DNA from 2 places in the Luteibacter sp. RCC_6_2 genome. Region 1 is predicted to be linked to the other one. Evidence: predicted binding sites of a transcription regulator. Region 1 holds the regulator's gene; the other holds the start of a gene.
What was found. Region 1 encodes FliA, which starts transcription of late flagellar genes. Its sites were predicted from a motif close to TAAAGTTTNNCNNNCNNNGGCCGATAA; they were not measured.
Positions count from the first base shown of each region.

Region 2: the regulator FliA is predicted to act here: its motif matches at 1,676-1,702, upstream of AB6730_RS06765 (GGDEF domain-containing protein).

Region 1 covers NZ_JBFUPQ010000002.1:221,281-225,488, forward strand. Annotated here, with positions in the region: gene AB6730_RS02785 (chemotaxis protein CheA) at 1-581, opposite strand, end outside; gene AB6730_RS02790 (protein phosphatase CheZ) at 589-1,230, opposite strand; gene cheY (chemotaxis response regulator CheY) at 1,240-1,641, opposite strand; gene AB6730_RS02800 (RNA polymerase sigma factor FliA) at 1,673-2,404, opposite strand; gene AB6730_RS02805 (MinD/ParA family protein) at 2,401-3,276, opposite strand; gene flhF (flagellar biosynthesis protein FlhF) at 3,338-4,208, opposite strand, start outside.
Region 2 covers NZ_JBFUPQ010000005.1:99,156-103,363, forward strand. Annotated here, with positions in the region: gene AB6730_RS06750 (prolyl oligopeptidase family serine peptidase) at 1-130, opposite strand, end outside; gene AB6730_RS06755 (GNAT family N-acetyltransferase) at 225-515, opposite strand; gene AB6730_RS06760 (CorA family divalent cation transporter) at 633-1,595, shown strand; gene AB6730_RS06765 (GGDEF domain-containing protein) at 1,805-2,914, shown strand; gene AB6730_RS06770 (alpha-ketoglutarate-dependent dioxygenase AlkB) at 3,653-4,208, opposite strand, start outside.

The DNA of each region.
Region 1 (4,208 bases):
AGTGAATCGAGCAGGGCCTCGAACTCGTCGTCGGATATCGTGCCCGACGGCACGGAAGCAGGCTCGCGATCGCTGCGCGCGGCGTCGAGCATCGCTTCGAATTCGTCTTCGATCGGGTCGTGCGGCCGCGCCTGCGCGGTAGCGGCGGCGGGCGCGCTGGCAGGCATGGCCAAGGCCGCGGGTGGCGCGGAGACCGCACGACCGGGAATCAGCAGGCGGTCGAGCAGCGAACGGGGCGCCGCCTCGATCGGCAAACCGCCGTCGGCGGCGCGCATCATGTCGTTAAGGAGGTCGAGCGACTCCAGCAACGCGTCCATGAAGCCGGCGTCGAGCACGATCGAGCCGTTGCGGGCCTCGTTGAGGAGGTCCTCGCCCCGATGGCAGAGCTCGACCATCGGATTGAGACCGAGGAAGCCCGCACCGCCCTTCACGGTGTGGAACGCGCGGAAGACCGCGTTCAACAGTTCCATGTCGTTCGGCGAGGCCTCGAGGTCCACGAGCTGTTCGCCCAGGCTCTCGAGCAACTCCCGCGCCTCGATCAGGAAGACGTTGAGCAGCTCGTTGTCCAGCTCCACGCTCATACGGCGCTCAGAACCCGAATTCGCTGAGGAGGCGATCCACTTCGTCCTGGCTGACCTTGTCGGCGGCCGGCGCGGCACCGCCCGCCAGTGAGCCGGTCAGGCGAACCAGTTCCACCAGCGAGGACTCGACCTTGGCCATGAAGGCCTCGACCTGGGCCACGCGCTGGCCGGAGAGATCCTGCCAGGATTGTGCCTCGACCATCTCGCCGAAGCCGATATCGCAGCTCTGCGCGAAGTCGCCCACGCGCACGGCCAGCGCGGTGGCATGGGTGGCGAAGGCCGGATCGGCGTGGTCGAGCACCAGCACCTCGTCCGCCTGGCGGGCGAGGGCCTGTGCCTGCGGACGCAGCTTCTCGCTGAAATCGAGCGTGCGGTGCGCGGCCTGCGAACTCATCTCGAGCACGTCGCGCAGGTGCTTGCGCGCGTCGCTCATGTTGCCTGGCACGCCGTCGTGCGAAATATCGGCGGCGAGGCGGCGGGCGGACTCGTGCAGGTCGCGCGCGAGGTGGCCGAGCGCCATGAACAGGTGTTGCTCGCGGTTGCGCAGCAGCTGGTCGAGCGCCTGCTCGAAGGAGACGCTGTCGTCGGCGTCGAGCAGTGCGCGCAACTCGGGGGCCACGTCGTGGCCGCTGGAAAGCATGGTGTTCATCGTCGTTCCTTAGCCCGCGGCCGCGGCGAGTCGTTCGAAGATCTTGTCGAGTTTTTCCTTCAGCGTGACCGCCGTGAATGGCTTGACGACATAGCCGTTCACGCCACTCTGCGCCGCCGCGATGATCTGGTCGCGGTTGTTCTCCGCCGTGACCATCAGTACCGGCATGGCCTTCAGCGCCGCGTCGGCGCGGATCGCCCGGAGCAGGTCGATGCCGGTCATGTTCGGCATGTTCCAGTCCGTCACGACGAGGTCGAACGGCTGCGCGCGCAGCAGCACGAGCGCCGCGTTGCCGTCCTCGGCCTCCTGGATGAGGGTGTTGGTGAATCCCAACTCCACCAGGAGGTTCCTCACGATGCGTCGCATGGTGGAGAAATCGTCCACCACGAGGATCTTCATGTTCTTGTCCAAAACTCGTCTCCGCCTTGCTACCGCGCGTTCGTCAATGCTTGTCTTTCCAACCCGACATGCGTGCGCGGAGTCGAATGAGGGCCTGGCCATGGATCTGGCACACCCGCGATTCGCTCACCCCCAGCACCGCACCGATTTCTTTCAGGTTGAGCTCTTCATCGTAGTACAGCGACATGACCAGCTTCTCCCGCTCGGGCAGTCCGTCGATGGACTGCGCCAGCGCGTCACGCAGGCCTTGCTGCTCGAACAATCCGTCCGGGCCCGCGGCATCCGGGTCGACCACGTCGATCGCGGCGCCCTCGTCGCCTTCCGGCGCCGTGAGGCTCAGCAACCGCGCGCTCGCCGCGTCGGCCAGGATCTGGTTGTATTCCATGGCGTCGATGCCCAGCCGCTTCATCACTTCCGCGTCTTCGGCGTCGCCACCCGTCTCGTTTTCGATCTGCCTCGTCACCTCCGCGACCTCGCGCAACTTCCGGTGGACGGAGCGCGGGGTCCAGTCCGTCTTGCGCAGTTCGTCCAGCATGGCGCCACGAATGCGGATGCCCGCATAGGTTTCGAAGCTGGCCGCGCGAGTCGGCGAGTAATTCCTTGCCGCCTCCAGCAGTCCGATCATCCCGGCCTGCATGAGGTCGTTCGCATCCACGCTTGGCGGGAGCCGGCCCATCAGGTGATAGGCGATCCGGCGCACCAGCGGCGCGTGGTTCTTGACTAATTGATCCGCCGGGATACGCGTGATCTCGAGATATTCGGTCGCGACGCTCACAGTGGCAGCCCTCCCCCCAGATGGGACCGTTCGGCGAAAAAGCCGATGCGTCCCTGTGCCCGGGGTTCGGGTTCACCCCATGTATCGACCGACCTGGCCAGATTCTTGAATCCGACGGCCGACCGGCTGCTCGGCCAGGCATCGACCACCGCCGACTGGCGGCGGATGGCCTGGCGCAGGTACTCGTCGTGCGGAACCATGCCCATGAAATCCAGGGACACGTCGAGGAAGCGGTTTGTCACCCGTGACAGCTTCTCGAACAGCTGGCGGCCCTCCTGGGCGTGCCGGACCATGTTGGCGACGATACGAAAACGGTTCACCCCGAACTCGCGGCTCATGACCTTGATCAGCGCGTAGGCATCGGTCAGCGAGGCCGGCTCGTCGCAGACCACGACCACGACGTCGTCCGAGGCGGCGGCGAACATCGACACGCTGTCCGAGATGCCGGCGGCCGTATCCACGATCAGGTACTCGGGCGGCAACGGATATTCGTCGAAGGCGCGGATCACGGCCGCGTGCTCGATGTTCGGCAACTGCGCCATCCGGCGCGTGCCCGAGGTGGCGGGGATCACCTTGAGGCCATGGGCGGCCTGGAGGATCAGGTCCTCGATGCCGCACTCGCCCTCCAGCATGTGGCCGAGGTGGCGCGTCGGCTGGAGGCCGAGCAGGACGTCGATGTTCGCCATGGCGAGGTCGGCGTCGAGGAGGACGACGTCACGGCCGCCCATCGCGAGCGCCATGCCGAGATTGACCGCCACCGTGGTCTTGCCCACGCCACCCTTCCCGCCGGCGACGGCGATGCTTCGGGTGGGGCGGCGATCGGCGAGCCAGTTGAGTCCGGCGGCCTGGGTGGAATCGACGTGTGTGCTCATGAAGGAAGTCACTGCCGTAAGTGTTTGCGGTTGCGGTTGCCGGGAAGGGGTGCGTGCGTGGTCAGGCCAGGGCCGGCGCGGCGATGCCGAAGCGCTCGGCAAGCAGGGCGTCGTCGGGTTCATCATTGCGCTGCTTGAGCAACTGGGCCGCGAGGCAGACCAGCTTGCGCGCATCGGCCGAGGCGATGTCCTCGGGCACGCGCTGCCCATCCGTGGTGTAGTCCAGCGGCATCCGGTGCCGGATAAGGGCCGAGAGCGCGCCGCCGATCAGCGGCGCCTCGTCGAGCTTGGTCAGAATGGCGCTCTGCGGCGCCAGCGGCGCGTAGGCGCGGATCGCGTTGTCGATGGCCTGGGCCTGCGCGTTGGCGGCCAGCACCAGGCACACGCGCACGTCCGAGGTGGCGCGCAGCGTCTCGAACTGCTGCTGCAGCTTCGGGTCGTTGCCGGCGAGGCCCGCCGTGTCGACCAGCACGGTGTGCTTGCCGCGCAACTGGAGCAGCACGTTGCGCAGGCTCGTCGCGTCATGCGCGTTGAACACGCGCACGCCGAGCAGGCGGCCGTAATGTTCCAGCTGCGCCCCGGCGCCGATGCGGTACTGGTCGGCGCTGATCAAGGCGACGTTCGATGCCCCATGGCGCAGCACGGCGCGGGCGGCGAGCTTGGCGATGGTGGTGGTCTTGCCCACGCCCGTGGTGCCGACCAGGGCGGTGGTGCCGCCGCCGACCGTGTCGAAATTGCGTCCGCTGGTGCGGATGTTGCGCGAAAGCATGCCCAGCGGCAGGTAGCGCGCCTGTTCGGCGTTCATGTCGGCGGGCAGTTCCGCGCACAGCGCACGGGCCACGTCGCCGTCGATGCCCAGGCGGGTCATCTCGCGCAGCACGCGGGCACGCAGCGGCTGCTCGCGGTCCATCTGGTTCCATGCGAGGGTCGAG
Region 2 (4,208 bases), on a different contig from region 1:
TGCGCACCTTGGCCAAGGCGTCGAGGATCGCGGCGATGCGCGGGTCATCCGCGGTTTTCGCGGGTGTGTCGGCAAAGGCTTGGCCCGCGCAGGCGAGCGCGACGGCGGCGGCGATCCACTTCGTACGCATGGGTGACCCTGGATGTATGGGAACGCGAAAGCTAACACGTGGCTGAACGAAGTCGCGAGAGCCATCGCCGCTTAAGCGGCGATCCCCCTTCCCCTCAAGCCAACAAATGCCCGTACTCCGGGTTCCGCTCGAACCACGTCGCCGCATAACCGCACGCGGGAACGATCTTCCAGCCGTTCGCGTCCGCGACCTGCACGGCGAAGCGGGTGAGCAGCGCGGCGATCCCACGGCCGCCCACGGGGGACGGCACGCCGGTATGGGTGATGGTCATCGTCTTGCCGCTGAGCCGGTATTCGAGCTCGCAGGTGTGGCCATCGACCACGACGAGAAACACCTGGTTGGCGCTGTCGTGGACGATCTCCAGCGGTTTGGCGGTATCGCTCATCGGTATCTCTCCTGGTCCGGCGGTGGCATCGATGCCGTCAAGCATGCGCGTGTTCGGCCACGCGTGTCATCACCCGGCGTAGACTCCTCCCAGCCCCATCCAAGGACACCCGCGCACGTGCTGATCATCCACGAACATGGGAAGTACACCGGCCCCGTCCGCTGGACCGTGGGCATGGCCAAACCCAACGCACCCATCTGGGTGGATCTGATCGATCCAAACGAAGACGAACGACGCTGCGCCAGCGAGATCACCGGGCTGCGCGTCCCACAACGAAACGACGTGGTGAACCTGGCGTTGTCCAGCCGCATCCGCACCGACGACGGGGCGATGTACCTGTCCATCCCCTATTTCGCCGACGCGCCAGAGAACCATCATCCCGCGCCCGTGGGCATCGTGGTCACCGGCAACGTCCTCATGACCCTGCGTTTCGAGGATTCCCCCGCGTTCAAGCTGGCCAGCGAGAGCTGTCAGGAGCACCGCTGGGAATCCAGCGCCGATGTGCTGGCGACCTTGATCGAGGCGATCGTCAACCTGGCGGCCAAGCGCATGGAAGACGTGTCCGCCGACCTGAAAAAACTTTCCGACCGGATCTTCACGCCGGTGCGGATCGGCACGCCGGCACTGCGCAACTGCATGCTGGAGGTCGGCCGCCTCGAAGGTGAGCAGGCGCGCAATCGTTCCTCGATGCTGGGCGTGCAGCGGATCGTGTCGTTCGTACGCGCGAAGAAGCCGGAATGGATGTCCGACGACGTCGAGGTTCGCCTTCGCGTCGTGGAACACGACCTGCGCACGCTCGACGAGTTCGACGACCAGCTCACCAACAAGCTGCAGTTCCTGCTCGATGCCAGCCTCGGCTTCATCAGCACCGACCAGAACCACGTGATGAAGGTGCTGACCGTCACCTCGGTGGCCACCATCCCGCCGGTGATCCTCGTCGGCGTGTGGGGCATGAACTTCAAGAAGATGCCCGAACTGGACTGGACCTTCGGCTATCCCATGGCCCTGGGCGCGATCGTGATCAGCATCGTCTTGCCCGTGCTGTTCTTCAAATGGCGTGGCTGGCTGGAAGGCGACTGACTAGCGCAACGATTCACACTTGTGAAGACATGGAACCGATGACTGCGTCACGATTTTCGACATCGACACCCCTTTTACCCTAAAGTCGGCGGCTTTCCAGCCGCTAACTCCTCCAGGGAGTCACCGGCAGGGAGTCCGGTTCGACGCACACACGGGGCCGCTTGGCGTGCCCCACTCGGGGGAGGAGTGTCGGTGCAAGTCAGTCATCCATGTCGCGACGATTCGGTCGCGCGGAAGCCACGCGCATGAAGGCGCCGTGGCATAGCCCTGCTGGCGTCCTGCCCGAGTCGCGCCTGCTCGCTTCGGTGGCGGAATTCACCCACCACCGCGATATCGACGCGCTGGATCACAGCATGGTGCTGTCGCTGGCGGAGCTCATCGCCGTCAACAGCGTCACCCTCTGTAAGCGGGGCGAAAGCCCGCAGCATCCCGTGGATTCGATCGTCGTGTGTTCGCGCAAGCCCGGCGGCGGCTTCGTGATCGAAGCGCTCGATCCGACGCGGGAAGGTGGCGACCCCATCGACACCCTCGTCTGCGCCATGGAGACACTCGAGGCGATCAGCGACATCACCGACGACGGCAACAGCCGGCTGGTCGTCCCCATCCAGCGCGAACACGCCGCCATCGGCGCACTCATGCTCGAAGCGCCGGATTCCCTCGACGACGTCCGCTCGATGGTCGAAGGCTTCGCGCGCATCTACTGCAATTACATCGCCCTGCTCAACGAGAGCGAGCGCGACAAGCTCACCGGCCTGTACAACCGGCGCAGCTTCGAGCAACGCCTGCAGCGCCTGCTCACCCTTCAACGCCAGAAAGCGCGCGGCGCGATGCAGGACGGGGAGGATAAGCGCCGGCCGGCCGAGGAGCCTTCCCAGCTGTATCTGGCGATCCTCGACATCGACCATTTCAAGCGGATCAACGACACCTACGGCCACGTCTACGGCGACGAGGTGATCCTCATGCTGGCCCAGCACATGCGCGCGAGCTTCCGCCAGAGCGACGTGCTGTTCCGCTTCGGTGGCGAGGAGTTCGTGATCCTGCTCGCCGCGCAGGACGAAACGGCCGCCCACCTCGTCCTCGACCGGTTCCGCCAGTTCGTGACCGACCATGCGTTCCCCCAGGTGGGTCACGTCTCCGTCAGCATCGGCTATGCGCGCATCACCGAGAACGATTACCCGGAAATCGTGCTCGACCGCGCCGACAAGGCGTTGTACTTCGCCAAGCAGAACGGACGCGACAGCGTGCACGGCTACGAGTCGCTCACCCGCCGAGGTGAACTGGCTACGCCGGTGTCATTGGGCAGCATCGATCTGTTTTGAGCTTGCGGTGGGCTCGGCTTCGCCCTCGCGTTCGTTGTGTGCGGTGTGGCGGGGGAGCTGCCGGGCGCCACCCTCGGCGCGACAGGCGGTGCCGTCCCTTGGGAAGGGAAGCCGCTGCGCGGCCATGTTCGATGGCTGGCGCCCCTTCGGGCTCGGACGGTCGGGCGGGGGTTTTCGATTCGGCTCCTGCCTCAGCGAAAACGATCGGCCGTCCAGGCCGATCCCCTTCGGGCCTTGTCCGCCCGCCCCTCCTCGGCTCCTCATGTCGCGCCGAGGGTGGCGCCCGGCAGCTCTCTCGACACCGCGGTGGGGTGGTGGGAAGAGCAACGCTCGCACGTGCCGCATGCTTGCCGCACCCGGCTGGGTGGGAACCTCACGGGAGGCGGTTTGCACGCGCGGTGTCCATCCTGGCGACGGGTGTTGCTCTTGCCTCACGACCCCCTCAGTGCGTGGAAGAGCCGTCGGCCGCCACCCTCGTGGCGACTTGTGGAACCGAGGAGCGCCGGGCGAAAAGGCCCGTCAGGGGGCCGGCCTGGACGGCCGGCCGTTTTCGCTGAGGCAGGAGCCGAATCGAAAACCCCGCCCGGCACGACGGGCGCGACGGGGCGCCAGCCATAGAACATGGCCGCGCAAGCGGCACCCTTTCCCGAGCGACGGTGTAACCGGAGCGACGAGGGTGGCGGCCGACGGCTCTGCCCCACCACCCAACGCGAGGGCGAAGCCGAGCCCGATGAACACCTAAGAATCCTTCTTCCGCGACCCATAGCGCCTACTAGCCGCCTTACCCTCGGGCCGGACGCGAAAAGCCAGGCTGATCCGCGGCCCTACCTTGCCGCGCATCTTCGGGATGCCGTGGTCGTAGTGGAATTGCGTGGCGTAGCTCATCGTGAGCACGCTGCCCGGTTCCATGTCGATGTCGAAGCTGCGCTTGGGTGCGTCGCGCTCACGCAGGGTCATGCGCCGCGTGGCGCCGAGGGAAAGCAAGGCGATGGGTTCGCCCTCCCTCAGTTCGTCGATGTGATCGTTGTGCGGCGCCACGCTGTCGCGGCCGTCGCGGTAGAGGTTCAGGCCGACCGAGGTGAAGCGAATGCCCGTGAGCGCGATCACCTCGCGCGCCGCCTCACCGACGACGGGTGGTAAGGCCGGATCGTCCAGTGCGTAATGCTGGAGCAGCCGCGGCACGTCCACGTCGCGGCCGTACATCGCACGCCGCTGCGACTCCCACGGAATGTCCGCTAGCAGGCTGGCGAACCAAGCGGCGGCGCGTTCGGCGGGAATCACGCCGGGCTCATAC